3 regions of the Hymenobacter daeguensis genome follow, and region 3 is predicted to be linked to each of the others. Evidence: riboswitches for the same ligand, from Rfam matches in the RefSeq annotation. Region 3 holds a riboswitch; each other region holds the start of a gene.
The links. Region 3 has a riboswitch for S-adenosylmethionine ahead of ACYVHT_RS19015 (trans-sulfuration enzyme family protein). Riboswitches for the same ligand answer to the same signal wherever they lie in the genome.
Positions count from the first base shown of each region.

Region 1: it holds a riboswitch for S-adenosylmethionine, as region 3 does, so the genes downstream of both, ACYVHT_RS13100 (phosphoadenosine phosphosulfate reductase family protein) here and ACYVHT_RS19015 (trans-sulfuration enzyme family protein) in region 3, are expected to answer to the same signal.
Region 2: it holds a riboswitch for S-adenosylmethionine, as region 3 does, so the genes downstream of both, ACYVHT_RS18550 (O-acetylhomoserine aminocarboxypropyltransferase/cysteine synthase family protein) here and ACYVHT_RS19015 (trans-sulfuration enzyme family protein) in region 3, are expected to answer to the same signal.

Region 1 covers NZ_BAAGWC010000010.1:135,683-140,974, reverse strand. Annotated here, with positions in the region: gene ACYVHT_RS13115 (hypothetical protein) at 1-818, opposite strand, end outside; gene ACYVHT_RS13110 (hypothetical protein) at 815-1,621, opposite strand; gene ACYVHT_RS13105 (RNA polymerase sigma factor) at 1,891-2,469, opposite strand; SAM riboswitch class I at 2,674-2,762, shown strand; gene ACYVHT_RS13100 (phosphoadenosine phosphosulfate reductase family protein) at 3,032-3,790, shown strand; gene cysD (sulfate adenylyltransferase subunit CysD) at 3,932-4,846, shown strand; gene ACYVHT_RS13090 (sulfate adenylyltransferase subunit 1) at 5,010-5,292, shown strand, end outside.
Region 2 covers NZ_BAAGWC010000022.1:62,280-67,571, reverse strand. Annotated here, with positions in the region: gene ACYVHT_RS18560 (hypothetical protein) at 3-422, opposite strand; gene ACYVHT_RS18555 (LysM peptidoglycan-binding domain-containing protein) at 609-902, shown strand; SAM riboswitch class I at 1,154-1,269, shown strand; gene ACYVHT_RS18550 (O-acetylhomoserine aminocarboxypropyltransferase/cysteine synthase family protein) at 1,656-3,035, shown strand; gene ACYVHT_RS18545 (homoserine O-acetyltransferase family protein) at 3,317-4,345, shown strand; gene ACYVHT_RS18540 (homoserine dehydrogenase) at 4,493-5,292, shown strand, end outside.
Region 3 covers NZ_BAAGWC010000024.1:17,841-23,132, forward strand. Annotated here, with positions in the region: gene ACYVHT_RS19000 (CTP synthase) at 1-339, opposite strand, end outside; gene ACYVHT_RS19005 (cation:proton antiporter) at 580-2,190, shown strand; gene ACYVHT_RS19010 (hypothetical protein) at 2,415-2,618, shown strand; SAM riboswitch class I at 2,762-2,876, shown strand; gene ACYVHT_RS19015 (trans-sulfuration enzyme family protein) at 3,019-4,215, shown strand; gene ACYVHT_RS19020 (NADH:flavin oxidoreductase) at 4,299-5,292, opposite strand, start outside.

The DNA.
Region 1 (5,292 bases), on a different contig from region 3:
GTGGTGCCGGTGTCGAGCCGCAGCTGGGCGTAGCTGGCGTCGATGCTGGCGCGGCCGGCGAAGGCAATGCGGCAGTCGCCGTTGCCGATGCGGACGAGGTTGCGCGGGCCTTCGAGGCGGGCCGTGCGCAGCGTGCCATACTCCACGGCCAGCTCGGTGGGGCCGCTGAGGTCGCCGTTCAGGGTCACTTCGCCAAAGCTGTTGTACACCTTCAGGGCCGTGGTGCGGGGCAGCCACACGGTGTAGTTCACCTCGTAGCGGCAGCCGCCGGCCCGGCCGCGCAGGGCGGGGCCAAACTGCGTGCTCACGGCCACGCCACCGGTTTTGGCATCGTATTCCAGCCATTGCACGCCCAGCGCATCGAGCACCACGCGGGCCCCGGCTTCGTTCTCGGCGCGGGCCACCAGCTCGGCATCGACCTTGATTTCGCGCTTGCTCCAGGTATTGATTTGCACGCGGCCGTAGCGCGTTTCGAGCGCAAACGGGCGGCCGGTTTTCGGCACCGAGTAGCTGCGGCTGAGGCGGCGGCGCTGCTCCACCTGCAGGGTGCCGCTGGGCTGGCCATCGGCCTGGTCCACCAGCGGATTCTGCGCAGGGTTCTGCGCCGGCTGGTCGGGCCCTTGCGGCTGTTCGCCGGCGCCAAACAGGGCTTCTTCGGCCCGCCGCGCCTCGGGCGTGAGCACCCGAATGGCCACGCCCCGGTCCACCGTCACCCACAGGCCCGATGAGGTTTGGGCGGCGGCCGGGCGCAGCAGCCCAAGCAGCAGCCCAATGCAGCTCAGCCCCTGCCCTATTCGGAATGCCAGCGGCCTTTTCATTCGCCCTGGTGGCGGCTATCGGCCAGCACGTAGGCCCCGGTGCTGCGGTCGTCGGCGGCCCCGCTGCTATTGCCGAGGTTCAGCTGCCGGTCCAGGATGTCGAGGCGCACCTGCAGGTTGCGGTTCATGGCCGTAAGCACGGCGTCGGGCTGCGGGTGGTGCAGGAGCTGCTGCTTCAGCTCGCGGTAGCTGGAGTCGAGCGAAACCAGCTCCAGCTGCCAATCGGCATTCATAGCCGCCATGCCAGGGCCGCTGAGCTGGCTCAACTCGGCCTGCCGGCGGGCCAGCTGGTTGGTGTAGTAAGCTTCCATGCCGCGCACGGCCCGCACCAGCTGGCTGTCGGCCCCGGTGGTGTGCTCGGCCGCCGTGAGCGACAGCGGGTTGCCGCCCTGGTACAAGGCGGCATCATCGGCATTGGCCGCGAGGCTGCTGCTGCTGTTATCGGCGGCAGGGCCGACCGCAGCGGCCACTTCCGGGGTGGTGTGGCGCGCTTTCCAGGCTTCGCTGGCACCGGCGGCAAAGACCAGCAGCGCCAGCGCCGCCGCCACGCCGTAGCGCTGAAACCAGCTCGAACGGACAGCCGGGGCCGCCGCCGCCGGGGCGGCCACGGGGGTTTCTGCGGCCGCAGCAGCTACCGGCGCGGCCACTTCATCAACCAGGCGCATCACCGGGGTTTCGGGCGCGGTGGCATTCAGCTTTTCCTCCAGCGCGGCCCAGAGGTCGGGGCGCGGCTCGTGGGTGTCGAAATCGGCGCGGTGCCGCTCGACGAAGGTTTCAAGAGATTTATTTTTGGAAGTATCCATGAATGAGTAGCAGACGCACGGTTCGTCCAGGTTCAGAGCGGGCGGCGGGGTTATCTTGAAAACCGCAGCCGGGCGAAAGAGGATGAAGGGTAGTTGAACGGTTAATTAAATAATTGGATAGGTTTTTTTTAGACATAAGACTATGAGACTTGAGACATGAGACGAGGAGAGGTGAGACGTGGGAAATTTTATGGAAAAAGACATCTTATATCTCATGTCTCACCTCTCTATAGTCTCATGTCTCACATCTCATGTCTCCTAGTCTCACGCTAGCTCAGGCCGCGCTGGGCGGCCAGCTCCCGCAGCCGGACGCGCGCCCGGCTGTACTGCGATTTGGAGGTGGATTCGGAAATGCCCAGGATGCCGGCAATTTCGAGGTGGTCGTAGCCCTCCAGCAGGTAGAGGCTCAGCACCACGCGGTAGCCGTCGGGCAGCTCCTGAATGCAGCGGCGCAGCACGTCGGCGCGGTAGTGGGTATCGGCTTCGTCTTCGGGTGAGGCGGGGCTGGCTTCGGCCGGTTCTTCGTGGTGCTGCTCGCCCAGCGGCACCAGCGCCAGCCGCCGCTGCCGCAGGCAGTTGATGCTTTTGTTCACCACAATGCGCTTCAGCCAGGCCCCGAACGACGAGTCGCCCTTGTAGCCGCTCAGCTCCCGAAAGGCGCTCAGAAACGACTCCTGCAGCACATCTTCGGCCTCGGCATAGTCGCCGGTGATGCGCAGGGCGGCGTTGAACATGGCCTTGGAGTAGCGCCGGTAAATCTCGGCCTGGGCCTGGCGGTCGTTGAGGCGGCAGCGCTCCACCAGCGGGGCGTTGATGTCGACGTAGGCGGATATGGACAGGGCTTCCATGCAGAAAACGAGGAGTTGAAGTGCTTAAGCAACCCATAGACCAAGCGTTGGGTTCAGGGGTTGCATGGCAAATTACGCCGATTTGGGACGCCGCCAAACCTTTTCGCCGGGGAGCCAGTTACACCACCGCGAAACAAAATTTTGGCATTTCGCAAAACCATTCTTTACCTTTGCCTCAGTGTTACCCGTTTGGGTCGCTGAGATTTTTTATACAGAGGCGCGGAGAGACAGGCTCGACGAAACGCCGGCAACCCCCACTAGTTGGAACGGTGCCAAGTCCTGACATATAAAAACGCCGTGAGCAATTCCCTCAACCGCCGCCTGCAATTTGCCACCTCTGCCGCTTCGGGTCAGATGTGTTGTTGCATGCCGTGTCCTCTGGCCTGTATGCTGGGGGCAATTGCTGGTTGTTGAGCCAGGGCTCCTCTTCCTGCGGCCGCTGCGGCGGCCACCCCGCTTCCCCTTTTGTGGTGATTGATTCATTGCGCGACGCGTAGCGGGTTTTTGCGGCCTTCGCGGCCTCTTTCGGTTTTTTCCCACGGAAAAAAACTCCCCTCTCCTCATGGCATTACCTCTTGAAAGCCAGGTCGCTGACCTGCGCCGCTACCTGCCCGAACACTCGGTAGCCGAAACCCTGGCCCTGCTGGCCGACCACTTTCCCGGCCGCGCTTCGTTTTCCACTTCCTTCGGCCTCGAAGACCAGATTATCACCCATCTCATCTTCGAAAACGACCTGCCCATCCGGGTTTTTACCCTCGACACGGGCCGCAATTTTCAGGAAACCTACTCCACCTGGAACAAGACCCTGCTGCGCTACGACAAGCCCATCGAAGTCTTCGCTCCCAACGCTGCCGCCATCGAGGTGCTGACCCGCCAGAAAGGCCCTAACAGCTTCTATGAGAGCATTGAAAACCGCAAGGAGTGCTGCAATATCCGCAAGGTGGAGCCGCTTTCCCGCGCGCTGGCCGGCCAGCAGGTTTGGGTAACGGGCATTCGCGCCGAGCAGTCGCAGAACCGCCAGACCATGCACCCGGCCGAGTGGGACGCCGGCCACCAGCTCATCAAAGTGCACCCGCTCTTCGACTGGACCTGGGAGCAGGCCTGGAATTTTGCCCAGGCCCACGGCATCCCGGTTAACCCCCTGCATCAGAAGGGTTTTGTGAGCATCGGCTGCGCCCCGTGCACCCGCGCCATTGCGCCGGGCGAGGATTTCCGCGCCGGCCGCTGGTGGTGGGAAGATGCCGCCGCTAAGGAGTGCGGCCTCCACGCCACCACCGCCCACCAGGGCCTCGACCCGGTGGTGGAGCAGGTGCCGGGCTAGGCCCGAACCGATGCGCTGGCGGCCGGGCCGCTGGCGCTACTTTCTTCCCCAAAGGCACCGCAAGCGGGCCTTATCCCACCCATCCTTTTCCGGCTTATCCATTTTGCCCGATTTTTTTCGGGCGCTGAATTTCTATTGCCCATGCCAACCCCTGCTTATCTCGACTACCTCGACCGTTTAGAGGCCGAAGCTATTCATATTCTGCGCGAAGTAGCCGGCCAGTTTGAGCGGCCCGCGCTGCTGTTCTCGGGCGGCAAAGACTCCATCGCCCTCACCCGGCTGGCCGAAAAAGCCTTCCGGCCGGGCAAGTTTCCGTTCCCGCTGGTGCACATCGACACGGGCCACAACTTCGAAGAAATCATCAACTACCGGGATGAATTGGCGGCCCGCCTGGGCGAAAAGCTGATTGTGCGCAAGGTGGAGGACACCATTCGGGAGCGTGGCCTGCGCGAGCCGGGCGGCAAGTACCCCAGCCGCAACCCGCTGCAGACCTACACCCTGCTCGACGTGATTGAGGAATTCGAGTTCGACGCCTGCATCGGCGGGGCGCGGCGCGACGAGGAGAAGGCCCGGGCCAAGGAGCGGATTTTTTCGGTGCGCGACGACTTTGGCCAGTGGGACCCCAAGCGCCAGCGTCCGGAGCTGTGGAACATCTACAACGGCCGCATTCAGAAGGGCGAGAACGTGCGCGTGTTCCCCATCTCGAACTGGACCGAGCTCGATGTGTGGAGCTACATCCAGCGCGAAAACATCCGGCTGCCAGAGATTTACTTCTCGCACGAGCGCCAGTGCGTGGTGCTGCCCAGCGGCCAGCTGCTGGGCTTCAGCGAGCACCTGAACCTCGACGAAACCGACGAAATCGTGAACCGCCGCGTGCGCTTCCGCACCGTGGGCGACTCGACCTGCACGGCGGCCGTGGAAAGCGACGCCGCCTCCGTGGACGACATCATCCAGGACCTGCTGCTGGCCAAAGTGAGTGAGCGCGGCGCCACCCGGCTCGATGACAACCTCTCCGAAACGGGGATGGAGGACCGGAAGCGAAACGGGTATTTCTAAATGATTAGTGATTAATGGTCAGTGATTAATGAATTGTGCATCGCTCAACTTACCTCATCCATTATTAACCGCTAATCATTAACGGACTTCCCCTATTGGTCGATTATTAATGAGTCGAATCCACCCATTAATCATTAACCGCTAACCATTAATCATTACCAAAATGGACCTTCTCCGATTCATCACCTGCGGCAGCGTCGACGACGGCAAGAGCACGCTCATTGGCCGTCTGCTTTATGACAGCGACTCGGTGTCGCTCGACGTGCTGGCGACGCTGGAAAAGCGCCGCGCCACTACCGGCGGCGACGTTGATTTGGCGCTGCTCACCGATGGCCTGAAGGCCGAGCGCGAACAGGGCATCACCATCGACGTGGCGCACAAATACTTCACCACGCCGCGCCGCAAATTCATCATCACCGACGCGCCGGGCCACGTGCAGTACACCC
Region 2 (5,292 bases), on a different contig from region 3:
AATTACTCCGCTTCCAGCATCAGGGCGGCGCCGTCGGCCGATTTCAGCGTGAGCTTTTTATCGGTCAGCGTTTCCACCGCGAAGGTGTTGCTGGTAGTGGCATTGTCGGGGGTCAGGGTAATGGTTTTGCCGGCCTGGTCGAAGGTGTACTTGCCCGACACGGCACCGCTGGTGCCGGTCATGTTGTAGGTGCCGTTGGCGAAGATGCGCAGCTCCTCCTGCTTCTGGGCATCGGTCTGCTTCACTTTGTCGCCGGCAGTGTCGGTTTCCTTGGCGGTTTTCCACACTTTGCTATCGGTGCCGTAGAGCATGTTGACGCCTTCTACTTTGCCTTTGTCGTTGCTGCACGATGCGGCAAACAGCGACACCAGCAGCAACAGGCCGGCGAGGTAACGGAACGAAAAGAGCGACTGAGGTTTCATGTGAAAGAGGGTATTGGTGAAAGAATGAAGTGCATTTGCCAGTGTCGGCGAACTCGTCGGCTTACGGTACAGGCTTAAAAGAGTTTAGAGCGTAACCTCCCCTTCACTGCCGCGTATAGGGCTCAGGTTTGCTTATCCCTGGATAGCCAACACCGCTCTATTCTTTCATTTAACCCGACCGAACTCATGGGACTCTTTGATTTTATCAGCGATAAAGGCGAGCAAAAGCCCGTCGAGCCGGCAGCCAAGCCCGCAGGCGGCGCTACCGATTTTTTCGGCAATAACTCTGCCGCCGCCAATCCAACCACGGCCGGCGACTCGTACACCGTGGTAAGCGGTGACTCGCTCTCCAAGATTGCCAAGCACCACTACGGCGACGCTGCCAAGTGGCACCAGATATACGAGGCCAACAAGGCCACCATCGGCAGCAACCCTGACCACATTGAAGTGGGGCAGGTGTTGACCCTACCTAGTCTCTAGGTACTTTTTTGCAGAAAAAAGGTGAGAAAAGCCACTCTGTTTCAGGGTGGCTTTTTTGCGTTCCGGGCCGGGTCGAAATCCGCTGTCCGGGCGGACGGAAACCGGCTGTCATCCTTCGCTGCGCTCAGGATGACAGCCGATTTTACCCAACGGAAAATATTTTTCGCCTCACTCATTGCCCGCGAAAAAATTTCTCCCGTACATTTGCCCTACCAACCCGGTACTCCTCGCTAACGGTGAGCAGTTTTCAAGTTTTATACAGAAGTGGCGAGAGACTAGGCTCCGTGACCCACTGGCAACCTTCGCCACGCGAAAGGTGCCAATTCCTACCCACCCGCAGCTTCGGCCGCGCTGGGACAGATGATTCGAGTGCCATGGAAAATTCTTCACATCCCGCTTTTTTTGCCCCGAATGCTTCGGCTGCTTTGTGCGCCGCAGGTTCGGGCTTCTTGGTTTCGGCCGCTGCCGGCCGGAACGTGGCCCCACGCCCGGCCCGAATGCGAATGTGCTGTTGCCGCCCGTGTTGCTGCTAAGCTGATTTCGGCTTAGAACCCCTCCTCCCCTCTTCTGATTTTTTTGGTGACCCCGTGGGTCTGCCGCGCGCCTTTTCGGGCTTCGCGGCGGGTTCGGGCCACCCGGCAACACGGGCCAACTCCGGGGACTTTATTGCGCTAACCAATGCTTTTTCAAGCTGTTGCGCTCCTTTTCCAATTGCATTTCTGGTTTTTCCAAAACTCAAAAGATAACCGCATCATGTCCGTTCAGCCCCAACACTTCGAAACCCTCCAACTCCACGCCGGCCAGCAGCCCGACCCCACCACCGGGGCCCGCGCCGTGCCGCTGTTCCAAACCACCAGCTACGTGTTCAAGAGCGCCGAGCACGGCGCCAACCTGTTTGCCCTGAAGGAGTTCGGCAACATCTACACCCGCCTGATGAACCCCACCACCGACGTGTTTGAGCAGCGCGTGGCGGCGCTGGAAGGCGGCGTGGCGGCGCTGGCCACCGGCTCGGGCCAGGCGGCGCAGTTCATTGCCCTAAACAACATTCTGCAGGCCGGCGACAACTTCGTGAGCACGGCCTACCTCTACGGCGGCACCTACAACCAGTTCAAGGTGGCGTTCAAGCGGTTGGGCATCGAAGTACGCTTTGCCGATGGCGACAATCCGGCTTCGTTTGAGGAGCTGATTGACGAAAAGACCAAGGCCATCTACCTCGAAACCATCGGTAACCCCAGCTTCAGCATTCCGGATTTTGAGGCCATTGCGGCCATTGCGAAGAAGCACGATTTGCCGCTGGTGGTGGACAATACCTTCGGCGCGGGCGGCTACCTGTTCCGGCCGTTGGAGCACGGCGCCAATATTGTGGTCGAGTCAGCTACGAAGTGGATTGGCGGGCACGGCACCAGCATCGGCGGCGTGATTGTGGACGGCGGCACCTACGATTTCGGCAACGGCAAGTTCCCGCAGTTTACCGAGCCGAGCGAAGGCTACCACGGCCTGGTTTTCAACGACGTGTTTGGCAAAGGCGGGCCGTTTGGCAACATCGCCTTCATCATCCGGGCGCGGGTGGAAGGCCTGCGCGACTTCGGCCCGGCCCTTAGCCCGTTCAACTCCTGGCAGCTGCTCATCGGCCTCGAAACCCTGAGTTTGCGCGTGGACCGCACCGTGGAAAACGCTCTCAAAATTGCCACCTGGCTGGAGCAGCACCCGCAGGTGGAGAGCGTGAATTACCCCGGCCTGGCCAGCAGCCCCTACCACACCATCGCCAGCAAGTACCTGAAGCGCGGCTTCGGCGGCGTGCTCTCGTTCCGCATCAAGGGCACCAAGGAAACGGCCACGCAATTCATCGATAACCTGAAGCTCATCAGCCACCTGGCCAACGTGGGCGACGCCAAGACGCTCATCATCCAGCCCTCGGCCACCACGCACCAGCAGTTGAGCGAAGCCGAGCAGCTGGCGGCTGGCGTCACGCCCACGTCGCTGCGCCTGTCGGTGGGCATCGAGCACTTTGAGGACATCAAAGCCGACCTGCAGGCGGCGTTCGATGCCATCGGCAACACGGCCAGCCTGCCGACGGCAGGCGACGAAGTGAGCGAGCCCGAGCTGGAGCACGCCCAGCCGCTGGAAGTATAATTCATTAATGATTAGCGGTTAATGGCTGGTGATTAATGACCTGTTGGAAAAAATTAATCATTAACCACTAGCCGCTAACCACTAAAAATTTGCCGCTAGCGGGCCACCCCTGGCGGGTCGGCGCCAGTCTCGCTGGCGGCCATGTTTATCGCAGCTTTAGAACCGGTGCGCCGGCCCGGCAGCCCTTCTGTGATTGGGAGGGTGTTTGCCCCGGAGGGGTCCCGTGAGATACCATGCGTGGGTCGGCCCATTGGTTCTAAAGCTGCGCTTTTTTGGAAATCATGTCGAATAAGTTATTTCAATTACCTGACCTGCAGCTGGAAAGCGGCGAAACCCTACGTGGGGCGCACGTGGCCTACCAGACGTTTGGCCAGTTCAACGAAGACCGCGACAACGTGGTGTGGGTGTGCCACGCCCTCACGGCCAATGCCGACGTGCCGGCCTGGTGGCCGGGACTGGTCGGGCCGGGCTGCTACTACGACCCCGCCGATTGGTTCATTGTGTGCGCCAACGTGCTGGGCTCCTGCTACGGCAGCACCGGGCCGCTCGATGCCGACCCGGCCACCGGCCAGGCGCGATTCCAGCACTTCCCGCTGCTGACCATTCGGGACCTGGTGGCGGCGCATGAGCTGCTGCGGCAGGATTTGGAGCTGACGGACATCCACACGCTGATTGGCGGCTCGCTGGGCGGGCAGCAGGCGCTGGAATGGGCCGTGCAGCGGCCGGACTTGTTTGACCACCTGGTGGTTATTGCCACCAACGCCCGCCACTCGGCCTGGGGCATTGCCTTCAACGAGGCGCAGCGACTGGCCATTGAGGCCGACCCGACCTACGCCGCCGGCCAGCCCGGCGGGGGCGACGAGGGCCTGCGCGCCGCCCGCGCCGTGGCCCTGCTCAGCTACCGCAGCTATTCGGCCTACGCCGACACCCAGACCGACCCCGACCCCGACGAGCTGCACCGCGAGCACCGCGCCAGCACTTACCAGCGCTACCAGGGCGACAAGCTGGTGTCGCGCTTCGACGCCTACAGCTACGTGTCGCTAAGCCGGAGCATGGACAGTCATAACCTGGGCCGGAACCGGGGCGGGGTGCCGGCGGCGCTGGCCCGCATCGGGGCGCGCACGCTGGTGCTGGGCATCACGTCGGACGTGCTGTTTCCGCTCAGCGAGCAGCGGGAGCTGGCGGCGCACATTCCGGGTGCGATGTACGCGGAGCTGGACTCGCGCTTCGGGCACGACGGCTTTTTGCTGGAAACGGCCGCCATAACGCACTTTCTGGAGCTGTTCTACGCGCCCACGTTCGTGCATTAGGGAATTTGAAACGAGTAGAACGTCATGCTGAGCGCAGTCGAAGCATCTCTACCGCGCAACTAATCCAATCAACAGGATTTACTACTGAGGCAGAGATGCTTCGACTGCGCTCAGCATGACGTTCTTTTTTCAACAATAAGAAAACAAATGGACGCTGACAAACAGCCCCTGCGCATCGGCCTGATAGGCTTTGGCTGCGTGGGACAGGGCTTCTATGACATTGTGCAACGGCAGCCCGGCCTGGGTTTGGCCATCACGCGCATTGCGGTGAAAAGCCCCACCAAGCCCCGCACGCTGCCCGCCGAGCGGTTCGACTTTCATGCCGATGAGCTGCTGCACGACCCGGAGCTGGACCTGCTCGTGGAGGTAATTGACGACCCCGACGAGGCCTTCCGGCTGGTGAGCGCGGCCCTGCGCCAAGGCCGCCGCGTGGCCACGGCCAACAAAGCCATGCTGGCCCGCCACCTTGCGGAGCTGGTGCAGCTGCAGGCCGGTTTCGGCGGCACGCTGCTGTATGAGGCGGCGGTGTGCGGCAGCATTCCGGTGGTGCGGACGCTGGATAATTACTTCAGCCACGAGCCCCTTCGCTCGGTGAGCGGCATTTTCAATGGCTCGTCCAACTACGTGCTGACGCGCATGAGCGAGGAAGGCTCCGACTACGCCCCGGCGCTGGCCGAGGCCCAGGAAAAAGGCTTTGCCGAAACCGACCCGGCGCTGGACATGGGTGCCTTCGACCCGCGCTCGAAGGCCGTGATTCTGACGGCGCACGCCTACGGCGTGTTTCTCGATGCGGATGAGGTGCTGAACCTGGGCATCGAGGGCATTGGGGCGGCCGACATTGCGCGGGCAGCGGCGCAGGGCCGGAAAATCAAAGTGGTGGCCGCCGTGCAGCGCCTGCCCGATGGCCGCGTGACGGCCCTCGTCACGCCGCAGCTGGTGGGGCCAGA
Region 3 (5,292 bases):
GCGGCGGATGACGTGGTCGTAGATGCGGCCGGTGGTGACGTTGTTGGCCTGCGAGGTCGGTGTGTTCAGGAACCGCTCGTAGTGACCGAGGTCGAGGTCGGTTTCGGCCCCGTCATCGGTCACGTAGCACTCGCCGTGCTCGTACGGGTTGAGCGTACCGGGGTCGATGTTGATGTAGGGGTCGAACTTCTGGATGGTGACTCGGAACCCGCGGGCCTGCAAAAGCTTGGCCAGCGAGGCGGAAACAATTCCTTTGCCGAGTGAAGAAGTGACGCCGCCGGTAACGAAAATGAATTTCGCAGCCGACGCGGAGGGGGTGGGGGAGGGGCGTTCGGGCATGACGGGGGACAAAAGTACGGCTTCCGGAGTTGGGAATGGGAAAAATCTGCGCGGTGCGGGTGAGAAGGAGGCGGTGCGGGGAAGGCCGGGGCAGCCGTCGGCCGGCCGTAAGCGCGTCACAATCAGCGCGTGGAGGCAGTGTCGCCGCTTCGTTGAATTTGCCAGGGCCGGTTGTGCCGCAGCGCCGCTTCCACAAGCTCCGCAAGGCGTTCTTACTTTGTGCGCTCAACGCCTTGCCCCATGCTGCATTCCACTTTACTCCTCATTCTGGGCCTGCTCTTCGCCGTGTTTCTGCTGGTGATGCTGGGGCAGAAGCTGCACATTTCCTATCCCATCTTCCTGGTGCTGGGCGGGCTGGCGCTGAGCTTCATCCCCGGCCTGCCGCGCGTGGCCATTGCGCCCGACCTCATTTTCCTGATTTTCCTGCCGCCGCTGCTCTACGAAGCGGCCTGGACCACGTCCTGGAACGACTTCTGGCGCTGGCGGCGGGCCATCGGGCTGCTCGCGTTCGGGCTGGTGGCGTTCACCTCGCTCATCGTGGCCTACGCGGCGCGGGCCGTCATTCCGGGGTTCACGCTGGCGCTGGGGTTTCTGCTGGGCGGCATCATCTCGCCGCCCGATGCCGTGGCGGCCACGTCGGTGCTGCGCGGCATTAAGGTGCCCCGGCGCGTCACGGCCATTCTGGAGGGCGAAAGCCTGATTAACGACGCCAGCAGCCTGATTGTGTTTCGGTTTGCGCTGCTGGCGGTGCTCTCCGGTACGTTTGTGTGGCAGCAGGCGGCCACCAGCTTTGTGGTGGTGAGCGGCATGGGCCTGGTGGTGGGCATCGTGGTGGCCTGCGGCTTTTTTCTCATTCACAAGTACCTGCCCACCACGCCCAGCATCAACACGGTGCTCACCTTCATGGCGCCCTACGTGATGTACCTGCTGGCCGAGGAGTTCCACTTTTCGGGCGTGCTGGCGGTGGTGAGCGGCGGGCTGCTGCTCTCGCACCTCTCGCACCGCGTGTTCGATGCCAACACCCGCCTACAGGCCAACAGCGTGTGGGCCAGCGTGAGCTTCGTGCTCAATGGCCTGGTGTTCATTCTCATCGGCCTGCAGCTGCCCATTGCGGTGGAGGGGCTGGGCAATTATTCGCTGCAGCAGGCCATCACCTACGGCCTACTGATGAGCGGGCTGGTCATCGTCATCCGGCTGCTGTGGATGTACCCGGCGGCCTTCATTCCGCGCTGGCTTAGCCAAACCGTGCGCAATAGCGAGCCCAGCCCCGGCTGGCAGGGCACGCTGGTGCTGGGCTGGGCGGGCATGCGCGGGGTGGTGTCGCTGGCGTCGGCGCTGTCGGTGCCGCTGCTGGCGGCCGACGGCTCGGCCTTCCCGCAGCGCAACCTCATTCTGTTCATCACCTTCGTGGTGATTCTGGTTACGCTGGTGGTGCAGGGGCTCACGCTGCCGGCCATCATCCGCTTCACCCGCATGGCCGAGCGCGACGACCGCACGCCCCTCGAAGAGCAGGAGGCCGGCGTGCGCCTGCACCTGCGCACCGCCGCCGTGAAGCACCTGCAGCGGAAATACCCCGCCGAGACGGAGGCCAATGAGCTCATTGCCCGCCTGCAGCAGCGCATGCAAACCGAAATCAACCTCACCACCCGCACCCTCAACTCGCTGGAAGTCGATGAGTCGGGCCGCGAGGCGCTGCGCCAGTACCACCTCGTGCTGCTCGACGTGCTAAACGTGGAGCGCGAAGCCCTGGCCCACCTGCGCCACCACGACAGTTTCGACGACGAAGTGCTGCGCCAGCAGGAGGCCCAGCTCGACCTGGACGAGGCCAAAGTGAAGCACATCGAGCGCTAGCACCGGGCGTGTGGCACCGGGAACAAAACCGGGTGGCAGCAGGCCGTTGAAACGGTGCAAACGATTTAAGGGGCCTTAAGCCGCATGCCTCACTATAAAATAGCGGTTCTTGATGCCGTAATGCCTGTTTTGCAGTAGAAAACAGCCCGTGAATAAAAAATGAAGTGAACGATAATATTTTGGCTTTGTGTTACAAAACCAGCTGATAATGCGTAGCTTCAATCATGGAACATTTCATCAAGCACCTCGCCCTCGTCTGGCACCTGAGCCCGGCCGAATACTGGCACCTGCGCCTGCTGGTAGCCATCACGCTGGCACCCCTGCTTGGGCTGCTTTATGTGGTGTTCATTGACAGAACCTGGGGCACGTCGCTGCCGAAGCACCTGCGGCTCACGCTGCGCGACAAGTCCGGAAAAGTCGTGGTGTGATTTCCGGGAAGGCAGGCTTTTTGACGCTTACCCGGAACCTCATGCCGAGCGGAGCCGAAGCATGAGGTTCTGATTTTTTTTTGTGCCGCTGCTTGCGCCTTTTCACCCGGCCGCTATCTTTGCAGCGCGCTCCCTAATCGGAGCACTTATCAAGAAAGGCGGAGGGACAGGCCCTGCGATGCCTTAGCAACCAGTAGCAATACCAGGTGCTAAATCCTGTTCTGAGTCGGCTGCGGCCGGCTTGGGAGAAGATAAGTCGAAAAGATGCTGGCCGTCTGCAGCGGTGGTGCTCTTCTGACTTGTCGGAAGGGCTTTTTTTATGCCCTTTCGGTGAGAACTCTTGAAAGTGCTTAGGTGACCGGGTGCGTTTTCGTCTCAACCACAAAAACGCCATAACCCCATGCAAGCCTCCACCCGCCTCATTCAGTCCTTCCCCGTCGACGAGCTCACCGGCGCCCTCGCCGTGCCGATTTACCAGACCTGTACCTTCGTGCAGGAGTCGCCGGGCGTGCACAAGGGCTTCGACTACTCCCGCACCGCCAACCCCACCCGCAGCGCCCTCGAAGAACTGCTGGCCGGCCTCGAGCACGGCCACTCGGCCTACGCCTTCGCCAGCGGCATGGCCGCCATCGACGCCGTACTGAAGCTGCTCTCGACCGGCGACCAGATTGTGGCCATCGACGACATCTACGGCGGCGCGTTCCGCCTGTTCGAGCACGTGTACCGCCGTTTCGGCATCGACATCGTGTATTGCGACACGGCCGACCTGGCGCAGGTGCAGGCCGCCATCACCGGGCGCACCAAGCTGGTGTGGCTGGAAACGCCTTCCAACCCCACGCTCAAAATCTCCGACATTGCCGGGCTGGCCGAGCTGGCCCACGCTGCCGGCGCCTGGCTGTGCGTCGACAACACGTTTGCCTCGCCGGTGCTGCAGCAGCCCATCCTGCTGGGGGCTGATTTAGTGGTGCACAGCGCCACCAAGTACCTGGGCGGCCATTCCGACCTCATTGCCGGCGCCGTGGTGGCGGCCACCGAAGAGCTGGGCAAGCAGATTCAGTTCATTCAGAACGCCTCGGGGGCCATTCTCGGGCCGTTCGATTCGTTTCTCGTCATTCGCGGGCTCGAAACGCTGCACCTGCGCATTGCCCAGCACTGCCGCGCGGCGCTGAAGGTGGCCCAATTCCTGCAAACCCGGCCCGAAATCAGCGCCGTGTACTACCCCGGGCTGGAATCGCACCCCAACCACGCCCTGGCCCGGCAGCAGCAGCCCGACGGTTTCGGCGGCATCATTGCCCTGGTGCTGAAGGACGATACCGTGGAAGCGGCCACGCAGCTGGCTACCAGGCTGAACTACTTCAAGCTGGCCGTGAGCTTGGGCGGCGGCAAGAGCCTGGTGTGCCACTCGGCCTCGATGACGCACACGGCCGTGCCCGCCGAGCAGCGCCGGGCCGCCGGCTTTGCCGACAGCCTGCTGCGCCTCTCCATCGGCCTCGAAGCGGCCGATGATTTGATTGCCGATTTGGCGCAGGCGCTGGATGGCCTGAGCGCAGCCGCTGAGGTGCCGGCCGTGCGGGAATCGGAAGCGGTGCTGGCGTAGCATCGGCTGCTTGGCCTAAAAACAACGTCATGCCGAGCGTAGCCGAGGCATGACGTTGTTTTTTTGCGCTATAGCTGTCCGCTTTACACCAGCGTGCGCAGCGCCTCGCGGCTGAAGCCGACCATTTCATCCGTGCGGCCCTGCTCGATTTTCTCCACCCAGTTGGGGTCCACGAGGAGCTGGCGGCCCACGGCCACGAGGTCGAACTCGTTGCGGTCGAGCCGGCGCAGGAGCTCCTCGATGCCCTGCGGCTCGGAGGCTTCGCCCGCGAAGCCGGCCAGGAACTCACCCGACAGGCCCACCGAGCCCACGGTGATGGTGGTTTTGCCGGTGAGCTTCTTCACCCAGCCGGCGAAGTTAAGGTCCGAGCCTGCGTTTTCGAACTCGGGTTCCCAGAAGCGGCGCTGCGAGCAGTGGAAGATGTCGACGCCGGCCTCGGCCAGGGGCTGGAGCCAGGCTTCGAGCTCCCGGGGCGTGTGGGCCAGCTTCACGGCGTAGTCCTGCTGCTTCCACTGCGAGAGGCGCAGGCTGATGACGAACTCCTCGCCCACAGCCCGACGCACTTCCTTCACCAGCTCCACGGCCAGGCGGCTGCGCTGGGCGAGGCTGGCGCCGCCGTACTGGTCGGTGCGCTCGTTGAGGCCGGCCCAGAAAAACTGGTCAATGAGGTAGCCGTGGGCGCCGTGCAGCTCCAGGCAGTCGAAGCCCAGGCGCTTGGTGTCGGCGGCGGCGCGGGCGAAGGCGGCGATGGTGTCGGCGATGTCGTTTTCGCTCATGGCCTTGCCGGTGGGCTGGCCGGGCTTGAGCAGGCCGGAGGGGCCTTCGAACGCTTCGGCGGGCTGCCAGCCGGAGCGGTGCCCGGCCATCACGCCCATGTGCCAGAGCTGCGGGCCCATGCGGCCCCCGGCGGCGTGCACTTCCTCAATGACGTGCTGCCAGCCGGCCAGCGCGGCTTCGCCGTAGAAATGCGGGATGTTGGGGTCGTTGGACGAGGCCGGGCGCTCCACCACGGTGCCTTCGGAGAGGATGAGGCCGACGTGGCCCTCGGCGCGGCGGCGGTAGTAGGCGGCCACGTCG